One region of the Marinomonas sp. 63XJN7_7_ISO-PGPR-S23-202 genome, then DNA from elsewhere that is predicted to be linked to it. Evidence: predicted binding sites of a transcription regulator. Region 1 holds the regulator's gene; the other holds the start of a gene.
What was found. The regulator FliA, encoded in region 1, starts transcription of late flagellar genes. The targets are predictions, from matches to a motif close to CTAAAGTTNNNNNNNNNNCNGCCGATA.
Positions count from the first base shown of each region.

Region 1 (10,971 bases):
ATTTTATTCCAAACCTTTTCTATGGCAGGGCAGTTAGCGGCCATGAAGGCGGGATTGGGGTTTGCGATGTCAAACGATCCAGCCAATGGAATATCGGTTGCGACCATGGGTCAATACTATATGTCTATGGTGGCCTTAGCGTTTCTAGGCACAGACGGTCATCTGGTGATGATCGAATACTTAGCGGAGAGCTTTAAATATTGGCCAATTGGTAGTGGGTTTGATAGCCAACACTATTGGCAGCTGGTTCAATTAGGGAGCTGGATGTTTGAGAAGGCGTTGTTGGTGGTGCTGCCTTTGGCTATTGCTGTCTTAATTATGAACTTGGCCTTTGGGGTCGTGGCGAAGGCCTCTCCTCAGTTAAACGTTTTTGCATTAGGTTTTCCTGTCATTATGCTCTTTTCTTTGTTCTTTTTCTGGATGATGTTAGGGGACTTTTTGGATGTCTATCGTTTATTCTTTCATGAATTAACGGTTTGGATGAAAGATACATGGGGGGCCCGTTTACATGGCTGAGAACGAAGACGGTAGCGAAAAAACGGAAAGTGCCAGTAGTAAGAAACTCGAGGATGCTCGAAAAAAAGGCAATATCGCTCGCTCCAAAGAGTTAAGTTCTGCTCTGTTGTTAATTGTGGCGGCTGTGGCGATATACAGTACTGGTGTTTTGATGGCGAGAGACTTGGGGGATGTATTTCGCTTCAACTTTAAGATAGATAGGTCGGATCTGTTTGATATTAGTCGAATGATTTTTCATCTTTATGGTTCGACTGTTGAAATGATGAAATCGTTAATTGTGACTTTGTTGGTACTGGCTATAGCGGGGATTATTGGCAGTATTATGTTGGGAGGGCTGAATTTTTCATGGGAGCCCTTAATGCCTAAGTTCAGTAAGATTAACCCCATTACTGGCTTAAAAAGAATGTTTTCCGTTCAATCTTTGGTCGAATTGCTCAAGTCTATAGCCAAAGTTGTCCTCGTTGCTTTTGTATCGACACTGGTTATTTATCATTATTTACCCGAAGCACTGGAGTTGACCTTTCAGTCCATACGTCCTGCCATTTCTCACGGTATTGATATGGTGATGTGGGCGTTTATTTTTATTAGTTTGTCGTTGGCACTGATTGCTGCGATAGATGTGCCGTTTCAGATTTGGTCTCACAAAGAAAAGTTGAAAATGACCAAACAAGAAGTGAAAGATGAGTACAAGCAGCAGGAAGGGGATCCACAAGTGCGCGGACGTATCCGCCAGTTACAGCGTCAAGCCGCGATGAATCGCATGATGTCTGATGTTCCTGAGGCGGATGTTATCATTACCAACCCTACACACTTTTCTGTTGCGTTAAAATATAATCAAAGTGGCGGTCAAGCCCCCATAATGATTGCTAAGGGAAGTGACTTTATGGCATTGAAAATTCGTGAAGTAGGCAATCACTATGACATCCCTGTGATACAATCCCCAGCACTAACGCGAGCGATCTATCATCATACAAAGATCGGAGAGGAGATTCCCCATGGGCTCTTTAAAGTAGTAGCGCAATTGCTCGCTTATGTTTATCAACTGCGTAATGCACGACATGGTGCGCCAAGGCCGGAAAGCATGCCGCGTTTTGATATACCAGAAGAGTTTCAATGGGATGGTAATACTCCATCCTAGCTAAATTGATTGTTAATATCTGCGGGAACCGCGTGTGAATTTTGATCGCCAAAAAATGACTGGTCAGTTTAAAGGGGTAGTGAGCGGGAATCTTGGGATTCCTATCTTGCTTCTGTCTCTTTTAGCCATGATGATACTGCCGATTCCAGCGTTTCTGCTTGATGTCCTCTTTACCTTTAATATTGCGCTCGCCATTGTGGTCTTATTGGTCGCGATCTACTCTTTACGACCATTAGATTTTGCTGTCTTTCCAACCGTTTTGCTGGTTTCGACCCTGATGCGTTTGGCATTAAACGTGGCTTCTACCCGTGTTGTTTTATTATATGGTCACGAAGGGGGAGATGCGGCGGGTAAGGTGATTCAAGCCTTCGGTGAGGTGGTGATTGGGGGGAACTATGTTGTCGGCTTTGTGGTCTTTGCCATTTTAATGATCATCAACTTCGCCGTTGTGACAAAAGGGGCGGGGCGTATCTCTGAAGTAAGTGCCCGATTTACTTTGGATGCTATGCCGGGTAAGCAAATGGCCATTGATGCGGATTTGAACGCAGGGATGATTGATGCGGATCAAGCCAAACAGCGGCGAATGGAAATCGCCTCTGAAGCGGAGTTTTATGGCTCTATGGACGGTGCTTCTAAGTTCGTAAAAGGGGATGCTATTGCGGGTTTGCTGATTTTGGGAATCAATATAATCGGCGGTTTGGCGATTGGCATGTCTCAACACGGCTTGACTTTTTCAGAAGCCATTCAGCGTTATTCTCTGTTAACCATTGGTGACGGCCTTGTGGCCCAACTTCCTTCTTTGATGCTGTCTACCGCCGCAGCCATCATGGTGACTCGGGTTAACGAGTCGGGTGATATGGGGACACAGATTGTCTCGCAGATGTTTGGTTCACCAAAGGCATTGTATATCGCCGCTGCGATCATGGGGATCATGGGTATCGTGCCTGGCATGCCGCATTTTGCGTTTTTGTCACTGGCTATCGTTTTAGGTAGTTTTGCTTACTTTCTTGAGTATCGTAAAAAACGCAAAGCGATGGAAGGGTCCCCGTCGACAGGTAAGTCGTCATCGTCGGATGCCTCGCCTCCGGCGGAAAGTAAAGATCTTAGTTGGGATGACGTGGCGCCTGTCGATATGTTGGGATTAGAAGTCGGCTATCGTTTAATTCCTCTGGTGGATAAGTCCCAGGGTGGAGAGTTATTGGCCAGGATTAAAGGCGTTCGTCGAAAATTGTCGCAAGACTTGGGTTTTCTAGTGCCCAGTGTTCATATTCGAGATAACTTGGACTTGATGCCCAATGCCTATCGCGTCACCTTGATGGGGGTTAGCTTGGCGGAAGCGGAAGTGCACCCAGATAAAGATTTGGCAATAGATCCTGGGCAAGTATTTGGTTCTATTGATGGTATTGCAGGTAAGGATCCGTCTTTTGGTTTAGACGCTGTTTGGATTGACCCGAAAAAACGCGATCAAGCACAAACCTACGGTTATACTGTGGTGGATGTGAGTACGGTGGTGGCAACGCATATTAACCAAATTATGCACAAGCATGCTTATGAATTAATTGGTCACGATGAAGTCCAGCAATTGCTTAGCTTGCTCAAACAATATAATCCGAAGCTGGCTGAGGAATTGGTGCCGAATACGATTCCTTTGAGCATCTTGTTAAAAGTATTGCAGAACTTATTGATTGAAGGGGTTCCGCTTCGTGATATGCGGACCATTGCTGAAGCCATCATGGGGGTGCAGCCGAAAAGCCAGGATCCTATGGTATTAACCGCAGCCGTTCGAACGGCCTTGTCTCGTTTGATTATTCAAACTTTGGCGGATGGGGTAGAGGAGATTCCTGTGCTGACGCTTGATCCTCAGTTAGAAAAAATGCTGATGCAAACAGTTCAGCAGAGTCAGCAATCAGGTATTAAGAATGAAGAAGCACTTATTTTAGAGCCGAAAATGGCCGAGCAGTTACAATCTTCCCTTAAACAGTCTGCAGAACAGCAGGAAGCAATGGGAAATACACCTATACTGATAGTGTCAGCGCCAATCAGACCAATGCTAGCACGCTTTATGCGCTATGGTATGGTGAATATGTCCGTTTTATCTTACCAAGAAGTGCCAGACCATAAACGAATTACTGTTGTAGGTGTGATTGGTCAATAGTCTGTAGCAATTGTGATCAATTAGTCTCTATATTTATCAAAGTCTTTCGGGTAAGCTATGGATTTGTAAGGCTAAATACACTAAAAGGATTCCATTATACATGCAAATTAGGCGGTTTCGAGCTCCCGACATGCGCCAAGCGATACGGAAAGTCCGTGACGCTGTGGGCCCTGATGCGGTTATTTTATCGAATCAACGCCTCCCTACTGGTGAGATAGAGATTGTCATTGCGTTGGACTATGATGGTTCTTTGCCTTCTAGTATGGTGCAAAAAAAGCCTTCTACATCAACATATAGACCCTCTGAAGAGCGTCAAAAAGAGGCTTATCAAGATCCTTCGGCTGAGTATTTTGAACGTATAGAAAAGGCAAAGCAGCAAACGCCAACAGACACCAGTCCTAAATCATCATCGCCATCATTTAGTATGCCGCCTCTTGAAGAGGATGAAGATGAACCAGTATTGGAAGAAGCGCTTTCTCTAAAACAGAATAAAGAGAGTGTTAACCAACTTCATGCTATGGAGCAGGAGCTACATCGTGTTAAAGAAATGTTGGAGCAACAGCGCCAGCAGTCGACGACGCAACCTAAAGAAAACTCCGTTGAGGCGAAAGCCCGAGAGAAGTTAAAGCGCCTGGGCTTGTCTGATTTGGTGACCTCTCGTCTTTTAGATGATATCGATCTAAAAGGCCGAGAGGATGATTGGAATCGATTGCTTGCTCATCTTGCGGATTATATTCCTGTGCGCTCAAGTTCGGCAGAACTGAAAGGATGCATTGCTTTTATGGGGCCGACAGGGGTAGGAAAAACGACTTCTATTGGTAAAATTGCGGCCCAGCATGTTTTAAAATACGGTTCAGACAGTATTGTGTTGGTGACAACCGATACCTATCGGATTGCCGCTCATGAGCAATTACGTACTTTTGGTCGCATTTTAAATGTTCCGGTAGAAGTCGTGAATGAATACTCTGATTTAAATGAAGTACTTGCTAAATACGCTCATTATTCTTTAGTTTTAGTGGATACTGCGGGGATGAATCCAAGGGATTCTAACCTTGAACGACAATTGCTAATGATCAAAAGAGCACGTTCCAGTTTGAAAAAACTGTTAGTTTTACCTTGTACAAGTCAAAGACAGGTGCTTAAGTCTGTCGTTGACGTGTATTCTCAAGTTCAGCTAGATGGGTGTGTATTAAGTAAATTAGACGAGTCAGCGTCTCTTGGTGAAGCTATTAGCGTGGTTATCGAAGAGGGTTTACCTGTTGTTTACATCGCCGATGGACAAAGAATTCCAGATGATATAGAACCTGCTCGTGCGCACAATTTAATCAGCCGAGCTGTTTATACCGCAGAGCACTACAGCCAGATCTATGGGTCACTAAGATATGGTAGTTAGTAAAATTATGTTATTTGGATGAGCGCGATACGGAACTATGTAGTACAGTTATTCTGTGCATCAGACTCAAATAGTAAAAGGTTGCTGATTTATTTTTATGCAGACCAAAAACGGATACGACACCTATACTAGAAAAGCGACATTATCGATTGATGCCATTGTCGAGCAATACGGCTATTTAGTAAAAAAAATCGCTTATCACTTATTAGCGCGTTTACCCAATACTGTGGACGTAAACGATCTGACGCAAGCCGGAATGATGGGGTTGATAGAGGCCTATAAACGTTTTGAGTCTGATAAGGGCGCCAGTTTTGAAACCTATGCTGGCATCCGGATTCGTGGCTCTATCATGGATGAAATTCGTAAGACCGATTGGGCTCCTCGCTCGGTAAGGCGCAATGGACGAGCGGTAAGTGCTGCCATTAAAGAACTCGAGGCTAAAGCTGGGCGTGATGTTTCCGATATGGAAGTAGCGGCCCATATGAATATCAGTATTGAGGAATACCACGATATCATTCACTCATCGATGACGACACAGCTGTTTAGCTATGAAGAAATGTTGGAGTCGGATGATGGCGGTGTACTAGATACATTCAGTGATGAAGTAAGTTCTACCCCTTACTTTTTGGCTGAAGAAAGTGGGTTTCAAGATCAATTAGCAAATGAAATTGATCAATTACCAGAAAGAGAAAAACTGGTCTTATCTTTATATTATAATGATGAATTGAATTTAAAAGAAATTGGCGCGGTTTTAGGTGTTAGTGAATCGAGGGTCAGTCAAATTCATAGTCAGGCTGCTCTTAGATTAAGAGCTCGATTAAGTGATTGGCGAGATTAAATTATGAATTGTGAAATACTACCTTTGGGTTGTGGAGGTTGCATTGGATAAAAACATGAAGATCCTGATTGTTGATGATTTCTCGACAATGAGACGTATCATCAAAAACTTGTTACGGGATTTGGGATTTACCAATACAGTTGAAGCGGATGATGGAACGACGGCATTACCGATTCTTCAAGCAGGGACAATTGACTTCCTAGTAACCGATTGGAATATGCCCGGCATGACAGGAATTGAATTGCTTCGAGCGGTTAGGGCTGATGATAAACTTAAAAGTATTCCTGTATTGATGGTAACAGCGGAAGCCAAACGTGATCAGATTATTGCTGCGGCTCAAGCCGGGGTAAATGGTTATGTTGTTAAGCCTTTTACTGCCGTCGCACTCAAAGAAAAAATTGAGAAAATATTCGAACGAATAGATGCTGCTAAATAGGGGCTTTTGATGTCAAAGAAACTTGAATCAGGCTTGGGGGATTTTGAATCCCTAGTGAAGGATGGTGCTGTTGATCTTTTGAATCATATTGAAGTCGGTGACTTTAGTAGTGCGATAAAGGTTATTCAAGAGCTTAGCGAGGCTCGACATAATAGTTTCTATAAAGAAGTCGGGACGCTAACAAGAAGTCTCCATGACGCAATTCGCGATTTTCAAGTTGATTCAATGGACTTGGTGGTGGGTGAAGGGCATTCTGAATCTGGTAATACTAAAATTACAGATGCCTCTGATCGGTTGAAATATGTTATTGAATTAACAAGTTCAGCGGCCAATAAGACCATGGATATGGTGGATGGAAGTGTTCCTGTTGCGAGTGAATTACAAAGCCAAGCAAGAGCATTAAGAAAAGATTGGAATCGTTTGATTCAACGTGATTTATCGCCTCAAGAGTTTCGCGAATTGTATAAGCGTATTGATGGGTTTTTAAAGTATGCGGATGACAGTGCGACGACCTTACATTCCAACCTAAATACAATTCTTTTAGAGCAAGGTTATCAAGATTTAACTGGCCAAGTAATTACGAGAGTAAATGATCTAATTCGAGATGTAGAAGAACGCCTTGTGCATCTCGTTGCTGTTGCAGGACGTGTTGATAGTATCTCCGGAATGGAGCATGACGATAGTGAAGCCGAGCACGACGACACTCGTGGTCATGGTCCAGCTATTAATAAACAAAACAACCCAGAAGTACTGAATAGTCAAGACGAAGTAGACGACTTGCTATCAAGTCTTGGTTTCTAAAGGGAGCTGAGGATGAGTTTCGAGGTCGATGAAGAAATTTTACAGGATTTTTTGGTAGAAGCTGGAGAGATCCTGGAACAGCTTTCCGAACAATTAGTAGATCTAGAGCAAAACCCAGACGATAAGCAGTTATTGAATGCTATCTTTAGGGGGTTTCATACCGTTAAAGGGGGAGCGGGTTTTTTACAGTTAACGGCACTGGTCGATTGTTGTCATTATGCGGAAAACGTATTTGATATCTTACGTAATGGCCAGCGGACTATTAATTCCGACTTGATGGATGTGGTTCTGCAGGCTCTTGATGCCGTCAATGAAATGTTTGAAGCCGTTCGTTCTGGTAATGAACCCGAACGTGCTGATCCAGATCTGATTCAGGCTCTTAGTGTGTATGCAAAACCTCCGACGGCTGAAGAATTAGCCGGGGGGAGCGATGCTGCCGATGAAGAGCAAGACGATGAGTTATCTGATGAAAGCATCGCGGCTACTGAAGAAGACGAAGTTGTTGAAGAAGAGCTAATCGATGACTCATCCGAGGCGAGTGGGGCGGAAGAACCTGCAGATATTACCGACGATGAATTTGAGTCTTTGCTTAATGCGCTAGGAGGAGAGGATACCCCAGACAGTAAAGCCGCAGAAGCAGAGGTGAGTTCAGGTGATGCGTCTGATGAAATTACCGAGGATGAATTTGATCAGTTGCTTGATAAACTGCATGGTAATGGTGCGCCGGGTCTTGACATTGACAGTGCCAAGGAGGCTAAAAGTAACGATCATTCCGAAAGTGTATCAGAAGAACCGTCTGCCGAGTCTGATGAAATTACGGAAGACGAGTTTGAAAAATTACTCGACCAATTACACGGTGGAAGTGCGCCTGGTCTAGATAGTACTGATCAAGCTCAGGAAAATAAGGCAACAGAAGCTAGCGCAACAGAAGACGTTGCCCCTTCAGAAGACAAAAAGTCGAACAGCGAACCAAGTGCTTCTAGTGCTGATTCAGATTTGATTACAGAAGATGAGTTTGAGTCTTTACTGGATAGTCTTCATGGTAAGAAGGGGGCACCTAAAGGGGACACTGGAACGGCTAGTGCTAAGAAAGAAGCGCCAGCGAAACCGAAAGTAGCCCCTAAGAAGGCGGAACCCAAAGCGGAGCCTAAGCCTGCTGCTCCTAAAGCGTCTAAGGCAGAAAATACTCCTCCGCCATCGAATCATCATGCAAAAGATAAAGCTGCAGGTGTACCAGTAACACAAGAAGCAACGGTTCGAGTGGATACTAAACGGCTTGACGACATCATGAATATGGTGGGTGAGCTTGTTTTGGTGCGAAATCGTCTGGTACGTCTTGGGTTGCAAAGTGAAGACGAGTCCATGGGTAAGGCGGTTTCTAACCTTGACGTGGTAACGGGTGATTTACAAAATGCCGTGATGAAGACCCGAATGCAGCCTATCAAAAAGGTATTCGGTAAGTTTCCTCGCGTGGTGCGTGATTTGGCTCGAAATCTGAAGAAAGAAGTGAATCTTGAGCTTCGTGGGGAAGATACGGATCTAGACAAAAACTTAGTAGAAGCACTTGCCGATCCGCTTGTTCACTTAGTGAGAAACTCTGTTGACCATGGTGTCGAGGCACCTGATGTACGGGAAGCTAAGGGTAAGCCGCGAGTTGGTCATGTTATTTTGTCTGCTGAGCAGGAAGGCGATCATATTCTGCTATCCATCGATGATGATGGTGCGGGTATGGATCCTGATGTGCTACGTAAGAAAGCCGTAGAAAAAGGCTTGGTGGATGCAGATGCCGCTGAAAGATTATCAGACGAAGAGGCCTTCAATCTAATATTTGCTCCAGGCTTTTCAACTAAGGTAGAGATTACAGATGTATCGGGTCGTGGTGTGGGAATGGACGTTGTTAAAACGAAAATTTCTCAGCTAAATGGCACGTTACAGATTAAATCTGTCCTAGGGCAGGGATCACGCTTTATTATTAAAGTTCCATTGACCTTGGCGATCATGCCGACCTTGATGGTGACTTTATCCGATCAATCATTTGCTTTCCCGCTTGTTAGTGTGAATGAAATATTCCACTTGAATCTACAAAAAACCAACATTGTAGATGGTCAGCAAGTGGTCGTTATTCGAGGGAAAACACTTCCAATCTTCCATCTTAAGAGTTGGTTAATTAAAGGCGGAACGCGCGACACGACACCAGAAGAAGCGCATGTGGTTGTGGTTCAGGTGGGCATTAATGAAGTTGGCTTTGTAGTGGATCAGTTGGTTGGACAAGAAGAGGTGGTGATTAAACCTCTGGGTCGAATGTTACAAGGAACCGCTGGTATGGCTGGTGCGACGATTACTGGTGATGGCCGTATTGCATTAATTCTTGATGTACCTAGCATGCTAAAGAGTTACGCCTCTAGGTAGGTAGATTTTGATTTGGGAGTGGCAGTATGCCGGTAAAGGTACTGGTCGTAGATGACTCCGGTTTTTTCCGACGTCGTCTAGTAGAAATTTTTGAAGCAGATCCAAGATTAACCGTTGTTGGGACCGCTAATAACGGCAAGGAAGCGGTTGATAAAGTGCAATCATTGTCGCCAGATGTGGTGACAATGGACTACGAAATGCCCGTTTTAGATGGTATTTCCGCAGTTGCCAATATTATGAAGCTCAAGCCAACGCCTGTGTTAATGTTTTCGTCCTTAACGCATGAAGGGGCAAAAGTCACTCTTGATGCGCTTGAAGCGGGCGCGGTTGATTTTATGCCGAAGAATTTCGAGGATATTTCCCGAGATTCTACGGTGGTAAAGCATACGTTAGTTGAACGGGTGTTGACTGTTTCTCGAACGCGTCTTGGCGGATCAAGGGCCCCTGTTCAGAGTCTTGCGCCACGTGAGGCCCCAAAACCTATCGTCACAGATCGTGGGGTGATTATCCCGCGTTCTAGAAAGAAAGTGAGTTTGGTCGCAATAGGTACTTCGACAGGTGGGCCAATGGCCCTTCAAGCGGTACTCACAAAATTACCTGCTAATTTCCCAGCTCCTTTGGTGCTGGTTCAGCATATGCCTGCTGCGTTTACGGGTGCATTTGCTGAAAGGCTAAATAATATTTGTAAAATTACCGTGAAAGAGGCCAAAGACGGCGATCGACTGCAAGCTGGGGTTGCTTTACTGGCACCGGGTGGTAAGCAAATGATGGTGGATCCTCGCAATGGCGGCTGTGTCCGTATTCTGGATGGTGATGAGCGACTTAATTATAAGCCCTCAGTTGATGTGACGTTTGGGTCTGCCTCTAAATGTTATCCTGGTAAAGTACTGTCTGTTGTCATGACAGGCATGGGGGTTGATGGTCGAGAAGGTGCACGTATGCTGAAAAACTCCGGCTCCCGAGTCTGGATCCAAAGTGAAGAGTCCTGCGTCATATATGGTATGCCAATGGCAGTAGAAAAAGCCAATTTGGCTGATGATATTATCGACCTTAGTCATATTGGTGAGCGCCTAGCGCGTGAGGTTAGCTAGTGGATTTGGTGACGCTGGCTGGACTGCTTCTTGCGTTTGGCTCTGTCTTTTTATCTAACTGGCTTGGCGGAGGAGAAGTGATTCTCCTCCTTAATCTGCCTTCTGCAATTATTGTGATTTTGGGGAGTTTTGGTGCAACTTTGATGCAAAGTAGTATTCAAGACGCCTCAAGAGCGATTTCTCTGGCTAAGTGG
Region 1 covers NZ_CM149677.1:1,158,917-1,169,887, forward strand. The annotation lists gene fliR (flagellar biosynthetic protein FliR) at 1-516, shown strand, start outside; gene flhB (flagellar biosynthesis protein FlhB) at 509-1,654, shown strand; gene flhA (flagellar biosynthesis protein FlhA) at 1,689-3,809, shown strand; gene flhF (flagellar biosynthesis protein FlhF) at 3,910-5,202, shown strand; gene AC0VYG_RS05260 (RNA polymerase sigma factor FliA) at 5,300-6,040, shown strand; gene AC0VYG_RS05265 (chemotaxis response regulator CheY) at 6,096-6,476, shown strand; gene AC0VYG_RS05270 (protein phosphatase CheZ) at 6,486-7,277, shown strand; gene AC0VYG_RS05275 (chemotaxis protein CheA) at 7,290-9,686, shown strand; gene AC0VYG_RS05280 (protein-glutamate methylesterase/protein-glutamine glutaminase) at 9,713-10,777, shown strand; gene AC0VYG_RS05285 (motility protein A) at 10,777-10,971, shown strand, end outside.

Region 2 (10,971 bases), 2.4 Mb from region 1:
GGCAAACAGTAAAACGTTAGAGACGGAAAATACGGTCACGCAAACCATCATTAATTTGCGTTAGTGAGATAAAAGAGATGTTCCTGGCCGGAGTGGTTGCCCACTTCGGCTTTTTTTTGCCTTATGTTTGCTTATTTTTGATGGGTTTTTAATTAAATCCTTATATATCAATGAGTTAGATATTTTCTGAAACTTGGTATGATTCTTGATTGTAAGTGATTAGATGGTAAAAAAGCGTAACGAGAGGGTGTAATGGATAGAGCGTTGTATCTAGCAATGAGTGGTGGTGTTGAAACAATGAACGCCCAAACCATTCACGCGAATAACTTAGCAAATGTTAACACGACAGGGTTCCGCGCAGACTTTGAGCAGGCGCGAGCGATGCAGGTTTACGGAGAATACTATCCAAGCCGTGTCTATGCCATGACGGAGAATCCAGGTACGCGTTTTACCCCAGGCAGTATGATTCAAACAGGGCGTAACCTAGATGTGGCAATCAAAGGCAAAGGCTTTTTAACCGTTTACGACTCAAAAGGACAAGAAGCTTACACCCGAGCTGGCAACCTGCAAATTAATGCCGCCGGGCAATTGGTAACGGGCACCGGGTTACCTGTCGCAGGGGTGAATGGTCCCATTTTTTTACCGCCTTTGCAGAGTCTTACGATTACCTCAGATGGCTCCATTTCGATTATTCCACAAGGGGGAGCTGCGAACCAGGTAGCTGTTATTGGTCAGCTTAAGTTGGTGAATCCTGACCCTGATGATTTGCGTAAAGGTGAAGATGGCTTGATTCACAGTAAAGATGGACAAGTGTTTAATCAGGACGTAAATACGCAGGTTGCTTCTGGTTTTGTGGAAGGGAGCAATGTGAATGCGGTGGAAGAAATGACGCACATTATGGATTTGTCTCGTCGCTTTGAAATGAATATTAAAATGATGAATACCATTCGGGAAGACAGTGCTGCGTCTTCGAGAATTTTACAAAGAGCATAATCGTTTTCGCGCTAATTATTTTCGTTGATCGATTGCTGTTGCGTTATTAAATTTGCAAAGAGGCTTATATGAACTCAGCACTTTGGGTAAGTAAAACCGGCTTAACGGCCATGGACAAACAACTGAATGTAATATCTAACAACCTGGCGAACGTCTCCACCACGGCGTTTAAAAAAGACCGAGCCGTGTTTGAAGATCTGATGTACAAAACGGAGCGAGCGCCAGGTGGCCTCAGTGCTCAAAATGCCGAACTGCCATCTGGATTGCAGTTAGGGACAGGGGTGAAAGTGGATGCCACTCAAAAAGACTTTTCTAATGGGGATTTTAACGTGACAGGCCGAAAGCTGGATGTTGCTATTCAAGGAAAAGGTTTTTTGCAGGTTTTACAGCCTGATGGCACGATGGCTTACACACGTGATGGTAGTCTTCAACTGAGTAGTACAGGACAACTTGTTACAGCAAATGGGCTAGTCGTGCAGCCACCTATTCAAATCGATCCGGATGTGACGAGCATTAATATAGCTAAGGACGGGGTGGTCTCAGTACAAAAAAAAGGCGTGACGGATATGCAGCAAGTTGGCGTAATTAATTTAGCCGGCTTTGTTAATCCAACTGGGTTGGATGCTATTGGCGGGAACCTCTACACTGAAACCAATGCCAGTGGACCACCAATTGTGGGAGCGCCAGGTACTGACTCACTCGGTTCTCTTGGGCAAGGTATGTTGGAAGCGTCTAATGTCAACTCGATTGAAGAGTTGGTGAATATGATTACGACACAACGCGCTTATGAAATGAATTCTAAAGTCATTTCTTCTGCTGATGGTATGATGAGCTTTGCTATTCAGCAGCTCTAGGATAAGTGGATAATATGAAAATTAAACTGGCGCTTTTAGTTTTGCTTTCGACTTGTTTAAGTGGTTGTTTAACTTGGAAGGTTGACAAGCAGGAGGTGGCTAACGCTGCTGGAGCTGCGGCGGGAGCCGCTGCAGGTGCGGCAGTGGGTAATGCGGTAGCGAATGCTGCAACCAACACAGCCGCTCCTGATAAACCTCCAGCGAAAGATGAAAAACCGAAAGAGCCAAAAAGAAAAGGATATGTCCCAGATCCAAATGATCCTATGAAGGGGCCTCCACGAACTCAAGCGAATATTCAAGAAGATGATCCATATTATGCGCCAGTGGAGCCTGATGGATTGAAGCCAGCGCAGGCACCTAATGGCAGCATTTATAGAACGAGCATGGGTGATGTCATGTATGGAGATCAGAGAGCCAGCAAGGTTGGCGACATACTGACTGTCAATTTAAATGAAAGCACTTCCTCAACTAAGGATAATGCCGCGACCATATCGAAGACCTCGTCTGCAACGGGAGATAACCCAACGGTATTAGGGCAAAAACTTCGTGCTGATTCCACGTTGCCACAGCAAAAAACAAATTTTTCTGGCAGTGCCTCGGCGAATCAGGATAACAGCTTAACGGGGACGATTACGGTAACAGTTTATAAGGTGTATTCGAATGGATTGCTGGCCATCCGTGGCGAAAAGTGGCTTAGGCTAAATCAAGGTGATGAATACATTCGTTTTACTGGTTTAGTGCGTAAAGCCGATGTGTCACCACAAAATACGGTTGACTCTTCACGGGTGGCAGATGCTCGTATTACCTATTCAGGTAATGGGGATGTGGCGGCGGGTAGTCAACAAGGCTGGGTGACTCGTCTTTTAAATAGTCCTGACGCGCCAAGGTAATGGGTGTCCGAATAGCAATCATTCGATCAATCGTTTTTTATAGGTGGTTACGAACATGAAACAGTTAGCTCTCGTCTTTTTGTTGATTGCGTCCTTCGGGGTGCAAGCTGAACGCTTAAAAGACATTGCCAGTGTTCAAGGGGTTAGAGATAACCAATTGTTTGGCTATGGTCTGGTGATTGGGTTAGATGGAACCGGTGACAGTACGCCTTTTACCAATCAGAGCTTTGCTAACATGCTGTCACGATTTGGAGTGACTTTGCCTGCTGGCGTGAGCGCGACCTCTAAAAACGTTGCGGCTGTGTCATTGACGGCCACTTTGCCTGCATTTTCTAAACCAGGACAAAAGATTGATGTGACCGTTTCCTCAATTGGTAACGCAAAAAGCCTTCGCGGTGGTACGCTCTTGCTGTCTACCTTGAAAGGGGCGGATGGGCAAGTTTATTCTATCGCACAAGGTAATGTGATTGTTGGTGGTTTTGGAAATAATGGTTCTGATGGTTCGAGAAATTCATTAAGTGTGCCGACGGTTGGCCGTATTCCAGATGGCGCCAGTGTTGAGCGAGTGGTGCCGACGAGTTTTGACTCAGGGGACTCGTTAACTTTTAATTTAAACCGTCCAGACTTTACTACAGCAAAAGACGTGGCGGATAAAATCAATGGCCTTTTAGGAAAAGGGGTCGCAGAAGCCTTGGATGCGACTTCGATTCGTGTCAGAGCCCCGCGAGATCCAGGTCAGCGAGTGACCTTTATTTCGATTCTGGAAAATCTTGATGTGAAGCAAGGTGAAGAGCGTGCACGGGTTGTGATTAACTCTCGCACTGGCACTATTATTATTGGTCAGCATGTGCAAGTGTCTCCAGCGGCGATTACCCATGGTAGTTTGACGGTCACCATCCGCAATACGCCAAAAACAACGGGTCAAAATGGCACGGTAACAGGAGGGCAGACGATTGTGTCCCCCAGAAATGGTGATCCTCAAGTCGATAAAAACAGCGGACATATGTTTTCATTTGCTCCAGGAGCGTCATTGGATGACATTGTTCGAGCGGTGAATCAAGTCGGCGCGGCGCCAGGGGATTTAATTGCTATTTTAGAAGGTTTAAAACAAGCTGGAGCCATTAATGCTGACTTTGTCGTTATCTAAGTAAAAGAATTTGAGACGCTTATGAACGCTTTACCACCCACTAATCCTGATGACTTCTTTGCCGATTTTTCATCTTTGGAATCGTTAAAAACTAAAGCGAAAAAAGATCCAGAAGCGGCTCTTAAGGAAGTTTCACAAAAATTTGAGGCTATTTTTATTGGCATGCTATTAAAAAATATGCGGGCTGGTAATGAAGCCTTGGGAGACGGTTTGTTTTCTAGTCAACAAACGAAGCAGTATCAAGGTATGATGGATGACCAAATGGCGCAAGTATTGGCCAAAACGGGTGGTTTTGGGGTATCCGAGGCGCTGATTCGTGAGTATCAGGCGCAACACCCAAAGGCTCATAAAGCAAGTGCTTCTGATGACAATGATTTTATTAAGCGGGTTTCTAATCAGGATTTGGTGCGGGTGAAAGCGTTGGCCCACCAAGCTTCTACTGAGTTTTTAAAAGCCACACAAAAAGAAGCGTCGGGGGCAACGATTAATCCATCCAGTCCGAGTTCTTCGGCCAAAGATCCTGCTGTTAGTCACTCCCCTTCCTTACCTAATGGTAAAGTGGAAGCGACTAAGCCGACGGCGCAGTCTGTTGCGTTTGATTCCCCAGAGGCTTTTGTAAAAGCCATGTGGCCTCATGCAAAAGCCGTAGCAGAAAAGCTGGGTGTGAGTGCTAAGGCAATATTGGCGCAGGCTGTGTTGGAAACTGGTTGGGGGAAACACCCCATAGCGAAGGACGATGGAACGGCCAGTTATAATTTATTTGGCATTAAGGCGGATCATCGTTGGAATGGTGATCGTGCGGTGGTGAATACGCTAGAGTTTCGCCATGGTATCGCCCAGCGTGAAAAAGCAGCATTTCGTGCTTACGACTCTTTTTCGCAAAGCTTCAATGATTATGCCAACTTTTTAACCGCTGATGAACGGTATAAAGACGCTTTGAAGTCGGGCAATGATCCATCTTTGTTCGCCGCCTCATTGCAAAAAGGTGGTTATGCAACCGATCCTGAGTATGCACAAAAGATAGATCATATTCTGTCTAGTAAGTGGTTTGAGTCTTTATAGGTCAGCGTTAGTTTTCTTTTGTATCGGGTAAAGTTCTTGCGTTAGCAGTCGATAAGTCGTTATGGCGTAGGTGTCATTTTAGAAATTATCCTTAGAGGTGTGAGCATGGGCTCAAATTTATATGCGATTGGTTTGTCTGGCCTGCAGAGTAGTCGGGCCCGTATTGATACGACCGGTCAAAATACATCGAATGTGGATACTGCTGGTTATAGCCGCCAGAGAACCTCTACCATTGCAGAAGCCAATGGCACCGTTAGGATTAAAGATACCGCACGTATTGTTGATAAATTTGTCAATGAACAGGTGCGCAATGATGTGTCTACATACTCATACTATGATACTTATCACTCCATTATGTCGACATCAGACCAATTGTTGGGGGAAAAAAGTGTTTCTTTGAATTCTTATTTAAGTAAGACGTTTAAGGCTATACAAGACGCCAATAATGACCCAACTTCCTCTTCCTTACGTGACATTGCCTTTTCCAATATTAAGGATTTGGTTCAGCATTACCACACCCTGTCTAATTTGGTGGGTGAACAAAAAACCATTGCCGATAAGCGCTTATCAACTTCTGTGGCGGAGTTGAATAATATTACTGGGCAAATTGCACAGTTGAATGGCGATATTCTCAAAGAAGAAAGCCAATCCACTTCACCTGCCAATGAACTGCGGGACAGGCAAGAAGAGCTGGCTAAAAAGCTTTCTGGCTATTTGCATGTCAAAGTGGATTACTCTAAAACAGGCGTCATGACAGTGGCTCTTGCTAATGGACAGCCTCTGGTGATGGATAAAACACCCACTAAGCTTAAAGTCGAAGAAGACCCTAAAAACCCACAAAACAAGAAACTCTACATTGATTTTGGTAAATACCAAGTGGGCGTCAATAACGAAAACTTAGGTGGCTCTATTGGTGCTTTGGTCGATTATAGTGCCGACTTTGCTGTGAAATCGGATCGTTTATTAGGACAAAGTGCGATCGCTATCGCCGACCAGATGAACCAACAAAATAAGCTTGGTTTGGACGGTGATGGTAATTTTGGACAGGATCTATTTCGTATTGGTCGCATCAGTTTTCATCCCGGGCAACATAATATTGGCAATGCATCGGGGCTGGCGGTGCGAGTGACTCCTGGAAAATCCGCTGAAATAACCACCGATACCTATGAGTTATCAAAGGCCGATAACAACCGTTTTTTGATTAAGGCCTATGATGAGCATGGTCATCTCAGAAAGCATGTCACGGAGATTAACACTAGTACGATGAAACCGGATGATAAAGGCTATTATCGGGTGCCTGGTCTCGGTTTCGATATTCGTTTGGGGGATACCAGTAAATATTCGATTAATGATGTATACAACTTTTCACCAACAGAAGGCGCTGCGACAGGATTGTCTTTACAGGCTAATGGTGGAGAAGATTTGGCACTTCGAGCCCCCATTGGCGTACAAACGAATCCAAACAATATGTCGGACGCGAAACTCACGTTAACGTCTGTTACAAATACTAATCCTGATCATTCTGCCTTTAAGAGTAGTGATGAACTCTATCAAAATGCCCCACATAGTATCCTGTTTACGGGGGATCATTCTTTCGAAGTCCGTGATGGTAGTGGAAAGGCTTTAGCAAAAGTCGATAACATGACGAATTTTAAAGACCTTCTAGCTCAGGCTGGATTAGCAAAAGAGGCTGGTTTTGATTTGTCTCTGAAGGGAAGTCCTAAGGCGGGAGATGAATTTAATTTAGGTCCTCAATTTACGGGGGCTGCAGACGATTATAACGGTTTAAAATTAGTGTCTTTGCAGGACAAACCTCTTATTGGAGGAAAAACGTCCTTATCTGAGTCTTTTGCTGACCTTGTCGCCTCTGTCGGGAGCAAAACGGCATCGTTGGAAACCAATAAAGAGTCGAGTAATGTGGTTATGAATCAAAGTATTGCGAGACGTGATTCTGTGTCTGGAGTCAGCTTGGATGAGGAAGCCGTTAATCTACTAAAGTACCAGCAGGCGTATTCCGCTTCCGCGCAAGTGATCACGGCAGCCCGAAGTACATTTGATACACTATTAGCGGCGATGAGGTAAGTTTATGAGAGTCACTAATAATCAAATATACGGTCAGTCCAGCCGTGCTATTAGTCAGGCGAATGATCGTGTGATGGATATTCAAAAGAAAATTACTGAAAACACCAGTATTGTTTCTCCTAGCGATAATCCTGTTGGCGCGCGGGAGGTGCTGCAATATGAGTCGAGCAATCAGTCTTTAAAGCAGTATGATAACAACATGAAAATGGCGAAAGGCCATTTGGAGTACGAAGAAGTGGCCTTGCAGAGTTATAATGGCCTACTAGATGAAGCTAAAACCATGTTGATTCAAGCGGATAATACGGCGAATACGCATCAGGATATCGGCGCGATTGCCGATCAAGTTTCTTCCATGGTGGACTCTATGGAAGATTTGATGAACTCACGCAGTGCGGATGGTAGCTATATTTTTTCAGGGACTAAGACTCAAGCCCCAGCTTTTACTCATTTACCTGATGGTACCTTTAAATGGGCTGGTAACGAGGGGCAAAATTTTGCACAAATTTCAGAGAATCGTAAGGTGGCAGTGAGCGATTCTGGTAAACACATTTTTGAAGATGTTTGGAAACGTAATAGGTTTTCCAGTAAGTTAAGGGTGGGGAACACTGATGTGGTTTCAAACGTCACTAATCAGGATGACTTTGATAAGTTTTTTAAAAGCCACTTTAGTGCCACCAATAAAGATAATAACCACTTTGTGCTGACCACAACACCTTTGTCCATGACTAAACCCGATGCCGCTGCAATTCAGGCTTTAGCGAACCAAAGAGCACTTCATGGTAGTGATAATAATGCCGCTAACAAGGATGACCAAGGCGATGATAAAAATCATTCTGGTCTACAAGGGCGGTATTTTTTTGCCGACTCTGCAGGTAATATTATTTCCTCAGGTACCTATGATCCGAACAAAAAACTCACTATTCACGGGATGTCTTTTTCGTTAAAAGGTCCCCCGGGGGCGATTGTTGACGTTGATTTTAATAAACCTGAGCGTGACAATGTGGTCAATGTGCTACGTAATACAATAAAAGTGATGAAAGACCCTCATGCATCAAGTGACGCTCTCGACATTGCTTTGAAAAATGGGCAAGTCAGTATTAATAATACTCAGACATCGATTGGCCGCGTGCGCTCAATGGTGGGAGCGAGGCTCAATAGCATGACGGAACGGGGTGATTTTTCCACAGCGAACCAGATGGCCAATACCATGGCTCAGGAGCGGGTGGCTGGGCTGGATATGGGAAAAGCAGCGACTGAGTTATCCTCGTCTGAAACGGCCTTAAATGCTTCGCAGAAGTTATTTACTAGAATGAATAATTTGTCTTTATTCAACAAAATTTGATGGCTTGGAAGGTAGTGAGTGATGTCAGCGTTTCAAGTGGAGTCATGTTTTGGGACTGATTTGAGTTCAGGGTTCTTTAACCTTGATGAAATTCTCAGTCAATTTGGCATTAAGAGTGAAGTTCTTAATCACAAACATATTCGTAGTTTGATCCGAACACGTGGGAGAAAAAGTCGTATTGCTAGTGTCGCCATGCGTCAAGTGACGTTTGATTTAGTAAGGCCTGCATTAGAAACCGACTTCTTGCCCTATGACCCTTCTTTTACCTTTGAAAAACTATTGAATACAAAGCGAGAGCGTCTGTATGACGCACAAGAACGATTTTTGTTGCTGTGCTACTCCATGACTCAAGGGAAAACAGTAAAAAGCTTAAAGAAGATTCATAGTTCATTAACCACCAAAGATTGGCGGGATAAAGCCAATAAAGGTCAAAGTCTGTTTAAGTATTTCCGTCAAGAGCTTGATGATAATACCCGTGAGTACATTCTCGCTTATAAGGCACAACAAGCGGATAAGACAAAAAAGGGAAATAGAGCAGAAAAAGCTGAAAAAGAAACGGACGAGTCTCAGGAAAACGCATCGACCTCCTTGTCTTCACAACGTCAAGCTAAGACCAGCTTAGCAGAGAAAAAACTGGCACCGACTTCATTTAATGATGAGGTTATCAAAGCGCTAAAGTTGTTTGATGATGGTTACCTTTTACTCAGGGATCAGGCAGACATAGCTAAAACGGGCTCCCCATTAGACATAGATAAACTACGGGCATTTTGTCAGCAATTGATGCAATCTTATACCCGTAACTCTTTTGCTCTGCTTGCTATTCGTCATATAAAAGACGCTTCTACTTACCTAGAGCAACATGCAATGGGGGTAGCGGTATTGGGTATTCATTTTGCCAAAGCCTTAGCATTATCTGAGCCCTATATTGAAGCCATTGCATTGGGTGGTCTACTTTTTGATCTGGGGCGTTTTCGTTTGCCCATGGCCATCAGCCATAAGGCAGGAAAAATGACGGAGGCCGAATTTGACTTGTTTCGAAAACACATCACATTTGGTGAGCAAATGTTTAAGCAGAGTGACAGTATCCCTAAAGTGGCTTACCAAATGTTGATCGATCACCACGAAAGAGTGGATGGTGCGGGGTATCCCCATGGAAAGCAGGATCAAGAAATCTCTGTGTACGGAAAAATAGCTGGCATTATTGATGCTTATGATGCTATGACCTCGGAGCAAGTTCACAAGCAGTCCATGGGACCATTGCGAGCGCGTCAGCAATTAAAAAAAGAGGCAGGACTGGCATTTGATAAATCTCTCTTAGAGGTTTTTCTAAAAAGCATTGGAAAAATACCAGTGGGCTCCTGTATTGTGTTGTCGAATGGTCGCGTAGGTTTTGTATTGACCCTAAATGCTTCTTTGGAGCCTGCTTTAGTTCGTCAGGTGTATAGCCTGACTCATAAGAGTTTCATTGCGGTATCAGATATTGATCTGAGTAAACCCGGCTACTCTCAGGAGAGCACTAAAATCATCAAAGATATTGTGCCTCAGTCTTTGGGAATTCAGTTTATTAACTACCTTTCTTAATGTACTTTCCCTCTATAGACATGCTGCATGCGCCGTATCACGACGACCTGTTGTTGTCATGAGTATTTTTTTGTTTGTAGTAAATTGTAAATAAGATTTAAATAGTCATTTTTTACATACGATCGTGGGGATTCTTGGCGTATTGGCCTTTGTTATCCTCAATGTAAAGGGCTTTCAGAGAAAATAGAAAAAAATAGAAAAAAAGGTTAAAGATTGAAAATAGAGTGTCGATAAAGGGTATATGGAGTTTGATAACACAATTCAAACGAGCATTTGGTAGATCGCGGTGTATGTGAGTGCCAAGTTGATTTTAGAGCGTTATCTCTCTTTTTTATCACTCAGGAGAAAGCAAAATGGCTTTATATGTAAACACAAATACTTCTTCTTTAAATGCTCAGAACCAGCTGATGAAATCGGGTAAAGCATTGGATAAAGCGTACGAGCGCCTATCGTCTGGTAACCGTATAAACAGTGCTGCTGATGATGCTGCTGGTTTGCAAATTAGCGACCGTTTAACTTCCCAGATTAATGGTTTGAACCAGTCAGTACGAAACGCGAATGATGGTATTTCTGTTGCTCAAACAGCTGAAGGTTCTTTGAATGAATCGACCAACATGCTGCAGCGTATGCGTACTCTTTCTATTCAAGCTGCTAACGGTTCAAACACAAACCAAGACCGTAAAGCGATTCAACAAGAGGTTAACCAGTTGTCAACTGAGATTAACCGTGTTGCGTCTGATACTACTTTTGGTGGTCGTAACTTACTTGATGGTACCTATAAAGGTGTGTTCCAAGTCGGTGCGGACTCAAATCAAACGATTAGTTTTGATATGACCAAAGGCGATAATAAAGATTACGCAGACAACGGCGGCTTTACCATGGATGGTTTGTCTTCTGATGCTAAGAAGGAGAATGATTACAAAAAAGCACAAGAGAGCTATGAAGTTCGCTTGCAAGCTTATGACACCCAAAAAGCCCAACAGAAAGCAGCTGACAAAGCCGCGGCAGAGAAAGAAGGTA
Region 2 covers NZ_CM149677.1:3,986,877-3,997,847, reverse strand. The annotation lists gene AC0VYG_RS18545 (flagellar hook-basal body complex protein) at 1-64, shown strand, start outside; gene flgF (flagellar basal-body rod protein FlgF) at 253-993, shown strand; gene flgG (flagellar basal-body rod protein FlgG) at 1,062-1,847, shown strand; gene AC0VYG_RS18530 (flagellar basal body L-ring protein FlgH) at 1,862-2,737, shown strand; gene AC0VYG_RS18525 (flagellar basal body P-ring protein FlgI) at 2,793-3,884, shown strand; gene flgJ (flagellar assembly peptidoglycan hydrolase FlgJ) at 3,906-4,946, shown strand; gene flgK (flagellar hook-associated protein FlgK) at 5,052-7,028, shown strand; gene flgL (flagellar hook-associated protein FlgL) at 7,033-8,370, shown strand; gene AC0VYG_RS18505 (HD-GYP domain-containing protein) at 8,392-9,951, shown strand; gene AC0VYG_RS18500 (flagellin) at 10,305-10,971, shown strand, end outside.
Region 2: flgK (flagellar hook-associated protein FlgK) is a predicted target of FliA. The motif match lies at 4,974-5,000, and genes of this name have one in related genera.